Regions from separate parts of the Arthrobacter sp. BPSS-3 genome, predicted to be linked through region 3. Evidence: riboswitches for the same ligand, from Rfam matches in the RefSeq annotation. Region 3 holds a riboswitch; each other region holds the start of a gene.

Region 1 (4,700 bases), on a different contig from region 3:
TGTTCGCCCCGAACCGGGCATTGATTTCGAGCACCACCGGGGTGCCGTCGGCCCGGCGCCGGACGTCGAGGTCCACCGGCCCGGTGAGGGACAGGGCACGGACGGCGTTCATCGCCAGGTTGCCGATGTCGTTCGCCTCCCCCGCCTCCACCCGGCGGGTGCTAAGGGCGTTGCCGACCTCGCCCTGCGCGAGCGCGGTTTTCTCCACGACGACGGCGAACGGCGGGGTGGTGTTGTGCGCCGGGGTTCCGAAGACCATTGGCCCGTACTCGGTGCCTGGGATGAATTCCTGGACGATCAGGCCGCCGGGAAGTCCGGCCCAGTCGACGTCGGAGCCGCTCCGGACCACCGTCACGCCGCGGCCCCCGCGGGACACCCTGGGTTTGATGACGACGGGTCCGCCCAGGAGCTCAATGGCTTCCTCCACGCAGCGGAAGTCCCGGGGGACCCCGAAGGCGGGAACCGGAACGCCGGCGGAATGCAGCTGCCACGCGGTGTAGAGCTTGTCATCGGCGAGCGCGACGGCGCCGGGCGGCCCGATGATGACGCGGACGTCCGGGCCAAAGCCGGCCCGGAAGGCGGCCAGGCGGGGCAGTTCCTCACTGACCGTGGGGATCACGAGATTGATGCCCTCGGCGCCGACCAGCCGGCGCAGCGCGGACACCAGCTCGGGATCCGTGGCCGCGGGTACCCGGACCACCGGCACCCCGGAGACTTCGGGCAGGTCGCGGATGTCCGTGCCGAGGACCGGGATGCCTCGTTCGGTCAGTTGCGTGGCGAGGGCACGGCCGGCGGGGCCGCCGACGCCGGTGACCAGCACGCGGGGCTTCACAGCTTCTCCATTTCGGTGCTCAGCAGGCGGACCGGTTCATAGGCCTCGGCCACCCGGCGGCGGGCCTGGCCGCCGCGGAAGGAGGCGATGCCGCGGACCCGTTCGGGCGTCATGTACGGCTTGGCCAGCTGGTCGCTGTGCATCTTCACCGCCTGGACCTTGGCGTCGACGTAGTCGTCAATGTCCACGAAGACGCTGGGGTTGAATTCCCGGGTGGCGGAGGGGCTCTCGTAGCAAAGGATCGAGTGGTGCTGCCGCGCGGCCCGCAGGGTGGCCTGGTGCACCGCCTGGTGGTCCTGGTGCTGGTCGTGGTTGGAGTGGGTGAGGATGATGTCCGGGTTGAAGCGCACGATCGCGTGCTCGATGGCGCCCACCATTTCCTGGCTGTGGCGGTGCAGCTCGGTGTCCGTGAAGTTGTGATGGATCATGCCGGTCAGGCCCATGAACGTGGCGCCGCGCTGGGCGTCCAGCGACCGCTCCAAGGCGTTGCCGCCGCGCTTGCCGTCGCTCATCACCAGCCCCTGCACCTCGTGGCCGGAGTCGACGAACTTGGCGAGCGTTCCGCCGCAGGCCAGCTCCAGGTCATCCGGGTGGGCGCCGATGGCCAGCACCCGGCGGGGCTGCCGGGCCGGGCTTCCACCGGTGCGCAGGGCGGTCAGCGCGATGGCGAGGGCGGTGAGTCCGCCCAGGGTGGCGGTCAGGTCAGCGGTCTGCCAGAACTCGGAGGCGTCCAGGGCAAAGGCGGCGACGTTGGCCAGCAGCAGCACCGCGCCGGTGGCGAGGGAAATCCGGCGCAGAAGTTCGGGACGGCGCAGGCGGCGGTGGAACCAGGATTTCCCCACCGCCGCTGCGACCAGCAGCGCAATCAGCAAGACGATTATCAAGACGTAAATCGAGACCATGAATCTTTCCAGTTCTTCTTCGAGGTGCCGGCCGCCCCCAGTGCTGCGCCGGACAAAATGATGGATCTGCAACCCGCCCGGCAGAGGCTGCCGGGTTCTGGAGGGAAGGATTGCTTGTCAAAGAACCGGTCCGCGGTATCCCGGCGGAGACGTCAAAACCCATGCGCCAGCGGCACTGCGCAAACGGCCGGAAGCGGCCGCGCAGCGGGTGCTGAAAAGGCGTATGCGGTATGTGGAGACCCAGCTGAGACCTTGGACTGCCACTTCAGTAAACGTGACGCCCCTATCGGAAAACCCGAGTAGGCAATACCCGAAAAGCATTCGGCCACCGCGGACGGAACCGGCTTTTTGTACTCGATCACGACGGGCGCGATACTCGGTCGGCCTACGGCGGACGGCCTCCCGTGACCGAACATGACGGGGCCGACGCGCGGGCGCGGGCCCCGGGGTGTTAGGTTTTTTGCAGAGTAATGAGAACCGGTGCAAAGCCCTGACTGGCCGGTCGGCAACCCTCCTTTTGCGGCGGGGTGCCTCAGGTGACTACTCGGCAATCGACCATTCGAGCTGCAAGCGTGAACGTAAGGAGTTTGTCGTGTCCGACGCGACCCCGCCCCCAGTCCCCACCCCCGGAGCCGGCACCCCGGCCAACCCTCCCGCGCAGGCCGCAGCGCCCGCGGAGCGGCTGGCCTACCGGCTGCTGACCGGCCCCGACGACCGCAGCTTCTGCGAGCGGATCTCGGCCGCCCTTGCCGAGGGGTATGTGCTGCACGGCAGCCCGGCCGCAACGTTCAACGGCACATCGGTGATCGTGGCGCAGGCACTGGTGCTGCCGGCCGCCGTCGCGGAGGCGGACGCCGCGGAGGCGGACGCCGCGGTGGCCCGCGCCGTCGACGGTCTGGAGTTCGACGGCCTGGAATCCGACCGTCTGGAATCCGAAGGGCAGGCGAGGGCATGAGCTACGCCGCGGACCTGACCCCGCAGGCGGCCTGGGAACGGCTGCAGTCCGGCGCGGTGCTGGTGGACGTCCGCACCCGGGCCGAGTGGGCCCAGATCGGCGTCCCGTTGACCGGCGGGGCGGCCGCGGAGCCGGTGTTCATCGAGTGGACCCGGGCCGGCGGCGTGCCGAACGAGGGCTTCCTGGACGAGCTCCGGCAGCGCGTCCCGGCCGACGCCGAGCTGCTCTTCCTCTGCCGGTCCGGGGCCCGCTCCGTCGCGGCGGCAGGGGCCGCGGCGGCAGCGGGATTCACCGTCTACAACGTGCTGGACGGCTTCGAGGGCCAGCCGGATGAGGCCGGCGTCCGCCGCGTCAACGGCTGGAAGAACGTGGGCCTGCCGACCGACGGGACCCGCACCGCATGAGTTTCAATCCCGAGGCCGCGGACTGGAGCCCGGACACCCAGGCCGTCCGTGGCGGCTTGGACCGGACCGGCTTCCAGGAAACAACCGAGCCGATCTTCCTCAACTCCGGCTTCGTCTACGAATCCGCCGCCGCCGCGGAGCGGGCCTTCACCGGAGAGGACGAGCGGTTCGTCTACTCCCGCTACGGCAACCCCTCGGTGGCCACCTTCCAGGAGCGGCTCCGCCTGCTCGAAGGCACCGAGGCGTGCTTCGCGACGGCGTCGGGCATGTCCGCGGTGTTCACCGCTCTCGGCGCGCTGCTTGGGGCCGGTGACCGGGTGGTCGCCGCCCGGTCACTGTTCGGGTCCTGCTTCGTGATCCTGAACGAGATCCTGCCGCGCTGGGGCGTGGAGACCGTCTTCGTCGACGGCCCGGACCTCGACCAGTGGCGTGACGCGCTCTCGACGCCGGCCACCGCCGTGTTCTTCGAGTCGCCGTCGAACCCGATGCAGGAGATCGTGGACATCGCCGCCGTGAGCGGGCTGGCGCACGCCGCCGGCGCCACCGTGGTGGTGGACAACGTCTTCGCCACCCCGCTGCTGCAGCGCTGCACGGACTTCGGCGCGGACGTGGTGGTCTACTCCGGCACAAAGCACATTGACGGCCAGGGCCGGGTGCTGGGCGGCGCGATCCTGGGCAGCAAGGAGTTCATCGAGGGCCCGGTCCGGCAACTGATGCGCCACACCGGACCCGCGCTGTCCGCCTTCAACGCCTGGGTGCTGACCAAGGGCCTGGAAACCATGTCGCTGCGGGTCAACCACGCCTCCGCCTCGGCGTTGCGGCTGGCAGAGTGGCTCGAGGCGCAGCAGGCCGTGACCTGGGTGAAGTACCCGCTCCTGGCCTCCCACCCGCAGCACGAGCTGGCCGCCAAGCAAATGAAGTCCGGCGGGACCGTGCTGACCTTCGAGCTGGCGCCCCCGGCCGGCCGGTCCGCCAAGGACGCCGCTTTCGCGCTGCTGGACGGCCTGCGGATCATCGACATCTCCAACAACCTTGGCGACTCGAAGTCTCTGATCACGCACCCGGCCACCACCACGCACCGGGCCATGGGTCCGGAGGGACGGGCCGCTATCGGGTTGAGCGACGGCGTGGTGCGGCTCTCCGTCGGGCTGGAGGACCCGGAGGACCTGATCCGGGACCTCTGTCAGGCGCTGGCGCAGATCCAGTAATCCCCGGCGGCGGCCTGGAACGTACCGCCTAGAAGCGGCGGACGGGCGCCAGCGCCGGAAGCGGCCCGGTAGCGGTGCCGGCGTCGGGCACGTCCCCGCCGACCGTGGTCCGCACCGCCTCGCCGACGACGGCGCCGAGGCCGGCACGGCGCTGCAGCTCCGCCCCGGTGCCCTCCGCCAGGATCCTGGCCACCCCGGCGCGCACCAGGCCGAGCTCGCCCTGGTCCGACAGGACCGGGGCGAGGTAGTCCACCAGGGCGTTCACCACCTCGGCCGCGGGGCGGGGCCGGAAAGTCCCGAAGTCCAGCAGCTCGGAGGACAGCCCGCAGTTGCTCGCCTGCCAGGCCGCCATCCGCAGGAGCACCGTCGGCACCGGCGCCGGGTCCACGCCGTCGTACC
Region 2 (4,700 bases), on a different contig from region 3:
GGCCGGCGGCCTCGGCCAGGATCTGCGCGGTCTCGTCCGGGTTCGCGGCCGCCCAGGCGCGGGCCTTCTCGTAGGCGTTCACCACGGTCTGCGCCTGCTGCGGCCGGTCCTTGAGGAAGGACTCGGTGGCGTTGAGGAAGCCGTAGGTGTTGAACGAGAGGTTCCGGTAGAAGAGCTTGGCGCCCTTCTGCTCGGCGCCGGCCATGATCGGGTCCAGCCCGGACCAGGCGTCCACGGATCCGTTCTCCAGGGCGGTGCGGCCGTCCGCGTGCTGCAGGTTCTGCACGGTGACGTCCTTGGGCGAGAGGCCGGCCTCGGACAGCGCCTGCAGCAGGAAGAAGTACGGGTCCGTGCCCTTGGTGGCCGCGACCGACTTGCCCTTCAGGTCCGCCACCGTGCTGATGCCGGAGCCGGGCTTGGTGACCAGGGCTGCCCATTCGGGCTGGGAGAAGATGTCGATGGTCTTGATCGGGGAGCCGTTGGCCTTGGCCAGGAGTGCGGCCGAACCGGCGGTGGAGCCGACGTCCACCGCGCCGGAACGGAGTGCCTCGTTGGCCTTGTTGGAGCCGGCCGACTGGACCCACTTGACGGTGACGCCCTGGTCCTTGAGGGCGGCCTCCAGCCAGCCCTTCTTCTTGATCACCAGGCTCAGCGGGTTGTAGGTGGCGAAGTCGATGGTCAGCGTGCCGCCGCCGTTGCCGCCGGCGGCCGCGGCGGCTGCGGGCTGGCTGCCGGAACCTTCCCCGGCGACGCACCCGGTGAGGGCCAGGGCCGCGGAGGCGGCGACGGCGGTGAGGACGAAACGGCGGGACGTGGTGCGGGTGGGAGCCATGGAAGTTCCTTTTCGGGCGGTGCGAGCGATGCGAAAGAGACAGGAGAGTGATGCGGGTGGCCGCCGGCGCGGGGAGCGGGCGGCTCGGCCGGTCCGGTGCCGGGATGCCGGCGGCGCTGCCTGCCGGGAGTGGACGGACCGTTCAGGCCGTGACCGGGGCGGCAGGGGCGGGGCCGTTAGTGGCCGTCGACGCCGAGGCTGGCCAGGAGCGAGGTGCGCATGCGGGCCAGGTCGGCCGAGGCGCGGTCCCGGGGCCGTCCGCCGGGAACGGTGAGGGTGCGCACGATCGTGGCGCCGGCCGGGGACGATTCGGTGTCCTCCCGGCCGAGGACGATGATGCGGTCCGCCAGCTGCAGGGCCTCGTCGACGTCGTGCGTCACCAGCAGCACCGTGGTGGGTTCGGCGCGGTGGACCTCCAGGAGCAGGTCCTGCATCTTGATCCGGGTCAGTGCGTCGAGGGCGCCGAAGGGCTCGTCGAGGAGCAGCACGCCGGGGTTCCGGGCCAGGGCCCGGGCCAGCGACGCGCGCTGGGCCATGCCGCCGGAGACCTCCCGGGGGCGGTGTTTGGCGAAGTCCTGCAGTCCCACGAGTTCCAGCAGGCGGGCCACTTTGGCCTTGCCGTCGCGGGCGCTGACGCCGGCGGGCAGCCCGATGGCGATGTTCGCCTGGAGCGTGTGCCAGGGCAGCAGCCGCGGCTCCTGGAACGCGAAGGCGCAGCGGTCGTCGACGCCGCGTACCGGCTCGCCGTGGATGGCGACGCTGCCGGAGGTGGCGGCGTCGAGCCCGGCGGCGGCCCGGAGCAGGGTGGACTTGCCGCAGCCGGAGGCGCCCAGGATGGCCAGCACCTCGCCGGGGACGACGTCGAAGCTGACGTCCCGGAGGACGGTGTGCGCGGCGGGGCCGGTCCCGAACGCGCGGCCCAGGCCGCGGAAGGAGACCGGGAGGGCGGGGGTGCCGGAGCCGGGCCGGGCGTCGGCCCGGGGCTGGGGCGGGTGCAGGACAGCAGTCATAGGGTTACTCCATCGGTCCTGGCAGTAGCACCCTACGGAAGCAGCCTTTGGCCCGGGTAGTCAGTCCGGACCTTTCCCTCGGCGTGCGTCCTCGTTATCGGCGGGCTCCGGGGTGGAGGTCCGTCGACCAGGGTTGCTGCGGCGTCATCGATCCAGGTCTCTCGGCCGCTCGGGATGGTCATTGTCTACTAAAACCGAACGGCGGATTTTCGCCAAATGGGCGCGTAATATTCGGAAACCTGCGGACGTGAGGTGTCTGGCCCGATCAGAAATTCGGCGCAGTGCCCGGGGTGGGATTCCCTACTGCGGGGCCGCTGCCGGCGGACGTAGGCTGGCCGCATGAGCCACGTGAACGATCCCGCCGTCGTCGAACGCCTCCTGCGCACCAGGGGCCGATGGGCCATCGTGGGCCTGAGCACCAACCAATGGCGTGCGGCCTACGACACGTCGCTGTTCATCCGCGACCGCCTGGGCATGGACATCATCCCGGTCAACCTGCCCGGCGACGACGTCCACGGGGAGGCCGGCTACCGCTCGCTGGGGGAAATCCCGGCGGAGAAACGGCCCATCGACGTCGTGGATTGCTTCGTGAACTCCGGCCGCGTCGGCGACGTGGTGGACCAGGCGATTGCCGCCGGCGCCGGCGCCGTCTGGCTGCAGCTGGGCGTCATCGACGAGGCCGCGGCGGAACGGGCCAAGGCCGCCGGGCTGGACGTCGTCATGAACGCCTGCCCGGCACGAGAAGCGCCGCTCCTGGGCCTCTGACCGGGACTGATGGGAGCTTTACGGCGTGTGACGCGCCGCTTTCACACCGGCCGGGCGTGTGCCAGATTCGTGGGGTAACCATCCCGAGCGGCTGAGAGACCTGGCTCCGTGACGCCGCAGCAACCCCCTCGATGAGGACGGTGCTACCGCCAGGACCGATGGAGAACCACTGTTCCACGGACCTGAGAGGCCGCGCTTTGTGCTGCCCCGGCGCCGGGGGACGAGGCTTTCCTCGGGCGAGCCCCGGAGGAATCATGAACACCACAACGACGGCAGCGCCGGCCCGGATCGCGGGCGGTCCGCTGTGATCGAGATCCAGAACGTCAGCACCTCGTTCCGGTCGAAGGACGGCCGGTTCACCGCCGTCGACGACGTCACCCTCACCGTGGAGCGCGGCCGGATCCAGGGCATCATCGGGTTCTCCGGCGCCGGCAAATCCACGCTGCTGCGCAACATCAACCTGCTCGAACGCCCCACCTCGGGCCGGGTCCTGGTCGACGGCGTGGACCTGACCGCCCTGAGCGAGCCGGAACTGCGCAGCAGCCGGCACGGCATCGGCATGATCTTCCAGCACTTCAACCTGCTCAACAACCTCACCGCGCAGGAGAACGTGGAGCTCTCACTGAAGTTCGCCGGGGTGGGGAAGGCCGAACGCCGGCGCCGGGCGGCCGACGCCCTGGCCATCGTGGACCTCGCGGACAAGGCCGCCAGCTACCCCGCGAAGCTCTCCGGCGGCCAGAAGCAGCGGGTGGCCATCGCCCGGGCGCTGGCCACGGAGCCGAAGGTCCTGCTCTGCGACGAACCGACGTCGGCCGTGGACCCCCGGACCACCGCCTCCGTGCTGCAGTACCTCGCGGACGTCAACGCCGAATTCGGCATCACGATCGTGGTGGTCACGCACGAAATGAACGTCATCAAGGCCATCGCGGACAACGTCGCGGTCATGGAGGACGGCCGGATCGTCGAGCAATTCGACCTGGCCGAGCTCGAACGCCCCGGCTTCCACCCCGCCACCTCGATCGGGCGGTACCTGGTCTCCGACGCCATCGAGCTGAACCGGCCCCACCGGGCAGCCGCCCCGGCCGGCCCCGCCCCGAAAGGCCTGATCCATGCTTGAGCGCATCCTCTCGGTCCTGCCCGAAATCGGCGCCGCCATGGGCCAGACCCTGGCCATGCTGCTGGTCGCAATACCGCTCGCCGTCCTGATCGGCACGCCGCTGGGCGTCTGGCTCTACACGATCGGCCCCGGCGGACTGCGGCACCGGCCCCGGCTCCACCGGGTCCTGGACGGCCTGGTCAACCTGGTCCGGTCCTTCCCGTTCCTGATCCTGCTGATCGCCATCATCCCGGTGACCCGCTTCATCGTGGGCACCACCATCGGCACGGCCGCGGTGATCGTCCCGCTGACCATCAACGCCATCCCGTACTTCGCCCGCTTCGTGGAGCAGAACCTCAGCCAGCTCGGCAGCGGGGTGGTGGAGGCCGCCCGTTCGATGGGAGCCAGCCGGTCCCAGATCGTCCGGGACGTGCTGCTGGTGGAGGCCCGGCCGGGACTGGTCAGCTCCATCACCATCATGACCGTCAGCTTCATCTCCTACTCGGCGATGGCGGGCTTGGTGGGTGGCGGCGGGATCGGCGACTTCGCCATCCGCTACGGCTACTACCGCTACGAAACCCCGCTGATGATCACCGCGATCATCCTGATGATCCTGCTGGTCACCCTCGTCCAGTTCGGCGGCTCCCGCCTGGCCCGCCGCCTCGACAAGCGCCTCTGACCGCGGCCCCGGCGCCCCACTTCGGAAAGCAGAACCATGACTTCACCAGCCAGCCCCCGCTTCGACGGACCCCGCCCCCGCCTGCTCCTCAGCGCGTTCGTCATGAACACCACCAGCCACATCATGGGCGGCCAATGGCGCCGCCCCGAGGCCCAGCAGCACCGCTTCAACGAACTGCAGCTCTGGACCGACCTGGCCCGGCAGCTGGAGGACGCGAAATTCGACGCGATCTTCTTCGCCGACGTCGTGGGCCTCTACGGCGACTACGACGGCGGCTGGGCCTCCCACCTGAGGAAGGGCCTGCAGGTTCCCTCCAAC
Region 3 (4,700 bases):
GAGCCGGCGCAGCATCAGCGGGATCCTGATCTTCAGCAACCCCTCCATGATGGTTCCCCCGGCGTAGCAGCCCACTGACGTGGAGGCCAGCCCGGAGGCGAGCAGCCCAACGGCGAAGACCACGCCCACCACGGGTCCCAGGCTGGCGCTGATGGCGGCGTGGGCGCCCTCGATGCTGTCCGTGCCCTCCACCCCGCCCAGGGTCGACGCTGCCAGCAGCAGCATGCCGATGTTGACGATGCCGGCTACGGCCAGCGCCGCGATGACGTCCCAGCGGGTGGCGCGAACCAGCCGCTCCACCGCGTGCTGCGGAACGTGCCGGTGCCGGTCGGGGCGGTGCCGGTCGCGCGAGAGCGCCGAATGGACGTAGATGGCATGCGGCATGACGGTGGCGCCCAGCATGCTCGCGGCCAGCAGCACGGTGTCCGGTCCGCGGAACCCGGGGACCAAGCCGGAGAGGACCCCTGACGCGTCCGGCGGGCTGATGAACAGCCCGGCCAGGAAGCCCACCGTGATGATGGCGAGCAGGCCCATGATCACCAGTTCGAAGGGCCGCTGCCGGTTCCGGCTTTGCATGGCCAGCAGCGCCATAGAGATGCCGCCGACGACGACGGCGCCCAGTGGGAGGGGGAGTCCGAAGAGCAGGTAGAGGGCCACGGCACCGCCGACCACTTCGGCCAGGTCCGTGGCAGCCGCGACGATTTCGGCCTGGACCCAGAAGGCGCGCCGCCAGCCGGGACGCAGGCGTTCCCCGAGCAGTTCCGGCAGGCTGCGGCCGGTGACGATGCCCAGCTTGGCGGACTGGTACTGAACCAGGACGGCGACGACGTTGGCCACCACTAGCACCCAGACCAGCAGGTAGCCGAACTGGGCGCCCGCGGTAAGGTTGGCCGCCACATTCCCGGGATCCACATAGGCGATCGCGGCGACGAAGGCCGGCCCCAGCAGCCCCAGCAGGGCCCGGCGGGGCCCCTTCCTGCCACGGACCGGGCTCCGGCCGCCGGCGGCGGGATCCTGTTCGGCGAGGTGCAACATTGCAGGCTCCTGCGGCTGGTGGGTCAAATGAGTTCCGTATGCCTGAACAAAAAAGTTAGGCATACCGAAATCATAGGCTCAGACCTTCACCGCGCGCCAGCTTTGGGTGAGGTAGGGCAGCGCCAGCGTCTCGCCGGGACCATGACTGAGGTGCTCGTACAGGTACCACTGGAGGTTGGCCAGCACCTTGGCCCGGGTTGCCTCCCCGGCCCGCAGGAAGTAGCTGCGGGACTTGGCCAGTTCCAGGATCTCCTCCGGCGTCACCGGGTCCTCCCACCGGGTCAGGTGGCTCTCCAGCCCGCCGAACTCGGGCCCGACCGGTGGACGGAACGAGGGTTTGTGGACGTCCCCGGCGTGCATGATCCGGGACAGCCGGTGCACCCACGGAATGGAGGTGTCCAACTGGTTCCAGATCAGCCCGAGCACCCCGTGCGGCCGCAGGATACGGGCGGCCTCGGTGCTGGCCTGCAGCGGCTCGCACCAGTGCCAGGCCTGCGCCACTGTGACCAGGTCGAAGGCCGACGCCGGGAGGCCGGTGTGTTCGGCGGTACCCACCGTGGCCGGGACACCAGGGAGGGCGGCGCGCAGCTGGTCCAGCATGTCCGCCGACGGGTCGACGGCGGCCGTGGCCAGGCCGCGGGCCACGAGAAGGGCGGTGAACTTACCGGTCCCCGCCCCGACGTCGGCCGCGTCCCGGGCTACGGCGGGAATGAGCCAGTCGGCGGAGTCGGCGGGATAGCCGGGCCGCACCCGGTCGTAGTGTTCCCCGCCGTCCTGGAAGCTCGCTCCGAGCTCCTTCCGCCGGGTCTGATGCAGTTTGGGGCCGCCGCCTGCCACGTGAACTCTCCTTCGGCAGCTCGGGAAGATACCCGTCGAATCTACCGTAAACCGGCTATTCGGGGCCGTCGAGGGTGCAGGGGGCCGCCCCGGCGGTGCCGGGGGTGTTGGGCGCCCAGTGCGGGTAGCTGCGGGTGTCGTTCGCCGGTACCCAGCGCCCGGCATCCACCACGTAGTCCCAGTCCAGGCCGTGCCGCCGCAGCGTCCGCAGCGCGGCCAGCAGCCGCTCGGCGTCCTCGAGCCGGGAGCCCAGGCCGAAGCTGGCCCGCAGCGACCCGGCGGGCAGGCCCAGCCGCTTGAGCAGCGGATGCGCGCAGAACCTGCCGTCCCGCACACCGATACCGTGCTCTGCGGACAGGTACGCGGCGACGAGACCGGCGTCGTACCCCGCGACCGAGAAGTTCACCACGCCGATGGTGCCGTGGCCCTCCCCGCGGTCGGTCTCCTCGAAGATGTGGTGCACGCTCACGCCGTCGATCTCCCGCAGGCCGTCGGCAAGGAAGGACCGGATGGCATCCTCGTGGCCGTGCCAGGATGCTTCGTCCAGGGCCGCGACCGCCTGGGTGGCGCGGGCCAGGGCGGCCGCGCCGAGGACATTGGGGGAGCCGCCCTCGTGCCGGGCAGGTCCGGTGGTCCAGCTGACGGCGTCCAGCCGGGCGTCGCGGACGGCGCCGCCGCCGGCCAGATGCGGCGTCCCGGCGTCGAGCCAGTCCGGCCGCCCCACCAGGACACCCGCGCCGAAGGGCGCGTAGAGCTTGTGCCCCGAGAAGGCGACGTAGTCGATGCCGTCGGCCGCGACGTCGATCCGGCGGTGCGGGGCCAGCTGCGCTGCGTCGACGACGATCCGCGCCCCTTGCTCGTGCGCCAGCGCAGCCAGTTCCCGGACGGGCAGGATCTCGCCGGTGACATTCGACGCGCCCGTGACCGCGAGGAGGCTGATGCCGCCGGTTGCCAGCTCGGCCCGGAGCCGCGCCAGCGTCCCGGCGAGGGTCGGCGCGGCGACGACGCTGCGGTGCGGAACCCCCTGCCACGGCAGCAGGTTCGCGTGGTGTTCGATGTCCAGGTACAGGACCTCGCCCAGGTGCCGGCCGCCGGCGGTGGGCAGGCACCCGGCCAGGAGGTTCAGCGAATCGGTGGTGTTCCGGGTGAAGATGACCGCGTCGTCGGGCCGGCCGCCGACGAAGTCCCGCACAATGGTCCGCGCGTTCTCGTAGACCGAGGTGCTCAGCTGGGAGGCGTAGCCGGCGCCGCGGTGGACGCTGGCGTAGTAGGGCAGGATCTCGTTGAGGTACGCGGAGACCACAGACAGGGCGGGGGCCGAGGCGCCGTAGTCCAGATTGGCGTAGCGGACCTGGCCGCCCTGGATCAGCGGCGCCTGGATCTCGGCGCCGGTCACGGCGGCCAGCGGGGCGCGCGCGGCGGATACAGCCGTGGAGGTGGATGCTGGGGACGAAAAAATGGCAGTCGACATGGGACCTCGCTCGAAAAGGACCCCGCGTGCTGGGGATCCGCGCTTGCCGGGTCCGCTCCGGACCGGCCAGGTCGTCACCCGGGGCACCCCGCCGCGAAAGGAGGGTTGCCGGCCAGCAAACCGGGGTTTAGCGCTGGCACTCGTGACCTGGTTCGAGCCTAGGACACATGTGCCGCGCCCCGGAAAGGGGCGCGGCAATGTGAAGCGCTGTGTTACGCGGAACCGGCCCTTAGAGAAGGCGCCGCTCTAGAGCAGGTCGTCGAGGTTCGGGTTGAGCCGCTTGAGGACCTCGGAGTGCAGGATCGAGTTCGTGGCCAGGGCGTTGCCGCCGAACGGGCCGTCCTCACCCTCGAGGGAGGTGAACCGGCCGCCGGCCTCGGTGACGATCGGGACCAGGGCGGCCATGTCGTAAAGGTTCAGTTCCGGCTCGCAGGCGATGTCGACGGCGCCCTCGGCCACCAGGCAGTAGGACCAGAAGTCGCCGTAGGCGCGGGTGCGCCAGACTTCCTCGGTCAGGCCCAGGAATTCGTCGAGGTTGCCGCGCTGCTTCCAGCCGCCCAGGCTGGAGTAGGAGAGGGAGGCGTCGGAGAGGTCCGAGACGTTGGAGACCCGCAGCCGGGTGGCGGCGGCCAGCGAGCGGCCCGTGTAGGCGCCGGCGCCCTTGGCGGCCCACCAGCGCTTGCCGAGGGCAGGGGCGCTGACGACGCCGACCACCGGCTCGCCCTCGTCCACCAGAGCGATGAGGGTGGCCCAGACCGGGACGCCGCGCACGAAGTTCTTGGTGCCGTCGATCGGGTCGATGATCCAGCGGCGGGAGCCGTGGCCCGAGCTGCCGAATTCCTCGCCCAGGACGGCGTCGCGGGGGCGGGAGCGGGAGAGCTGGCCGCGGATGGCCTCCTCGGCGGCCTTGTCGGCGTCGGTGACCGGCGTCAGGTCCGGCTTCGTCTCGATTTTGAGGTCAAGGGCCTTGAAGCGGCTCATGGTCTGGGAATCGACCGAGTCCGCCAGGACGTGGGCAAGGCGCAGGTCATCGTTGTAGCTCGACGCGGGTTGGCTCATGCTTCCAAACTACCGTCTAAACGCGCCCCGGCCGGGGAGGCCACGTCCCGGACGGCCGGATCGCCCGCGGGACGAATGGGTGACGTACGGTCAGGAGACCGTGCCCAGTTCCTTGGTCTCCTGGGCTTCCTGCCGCGGGTCGGTGCCCAGCAGCCGGCGCAGCGAGGCCAGCCGGGCCGGGCCGGAGGGTCCCGCGTGGCCGGCCTGCACCCACGCGTCCACACCGCAGTTGACGGCGGTGGCGTCGTGCTTGCAGCCGCGCTCGCAGTCCTCGGTGCCGGGGGCCAGGTCGGGGAAG

The links. A riboswitch is a leader RNA that binds a small molecule or an ion and turns the genes downstream of it on or off. The one in region 3 is predicted to bind S-adenosylmethionine.
Region 1: it holds a riboswitch for S-adenosylmethionine, as region 3 does, so the genes downstream of both, ACFVY3_RS14685 (DUF1737 domain-containing protein) here and ACFVY3_RS03100 (aminotransferase class V-fold PLP-dependent enzyme) in region 3, are expected to answer to the same signal.
Region 2: it holds a riboswitch for S-adenosylmethionine, as region 3 does, so the genes downstream of both, ACFVY3_RS10655 (methionine ABC transporter ATP-binding protein) here and ACFVY3_RS03100 (aminotransferase class V-fold PLP-dependent enzyme) in region 3, are expected to answer to the same signal.

The regions. Positions count from the first base shown of each region.
Region 1 covers NZ_JBIMMV010000009.1:155,604-160,303, forward strand. The annotation lists gene ACFVY3_RS14675 (ATP-grasp domain-containing protein) at 1-832, opposite strand, end outside; gene ACFVY3_RS14680 (PIG-L deacetylase family protein) at 829-1,734, opposite strand; SAM riboswitch class IV at 2,201-2,313, shown strand; gene ACFVY3_RS14685 (DUF1737 domain-containing protein) at 2,417-2,689, shown strand; gene ACFVY3_RS14690 (rhodanese-like domain-containing protein) at 2,686-3,093, shown strand; gene ACFVY3_RS14695 (O-succinylhomoserine sulfhydrylase) at 3,090-4,301, shown strand; gene ACFVY3_RS14700 (glutamate--cysteine ligase) at 4,330-4,700, opposite strand, start outside.
Region 2 covers NZ_JBIMMV010000006.1:27,955-32,654, forward strand. The annotation lists gene ACFVY3_RS10640 (aliphatic sulfonate ABC transporter substrate-binding protein) at 1-832, opposite strand, end outside; gene ACFVY3_RS10645 (ABC transporter ATP-binding protein) at 1,009-1,842, opposite strand; gene ACFVY3_RS10650 (CoA-binding protein) at 2,182-2,607, shown strand; SAM riboswitch class I at 2,683-2,772, shown strand; gene ACFVY3_RS10655 (methionine ABC transporter ATP-binding protein) at 2,912-3,724, shown strand; gene ACFVY3_RS10660 (methionine ABC transporter permease) at 3,717-4,382, shown strand; gene ACFVY3_RS10665 (NtaA/DmoA family FMN-dependent monooxygenase) at 4,419-4,700, shown strand, end outside.
Region 3 covers NZ_JBIMMV010000002.1:26,755-31,454, forward strand. The annotation lists gene ACFVY3_RS03090 (Nramp family divalent metal transporter) at 1-1,035, opposite strand, end outside; gene ACFVY3_RS03095 (class I SAM-dependent methyltransferase) at 1,114-1,872, opposite strand; gene ACFVY3_RS03100 (aminotransferase class V-fold PLP-dependent enzyme) at 1,928-3,343, opposite strand; SAM riboswitch class IV at 3,378-3,491, opposite strand; gene hisN (histidinol-phosphatase) at 3,590-4,402, opposite strand; gene ACFVY3_RS03110 (ribosome small subunit-dependent GTPase A) at 4,493-4,700, opposite strand, start outside.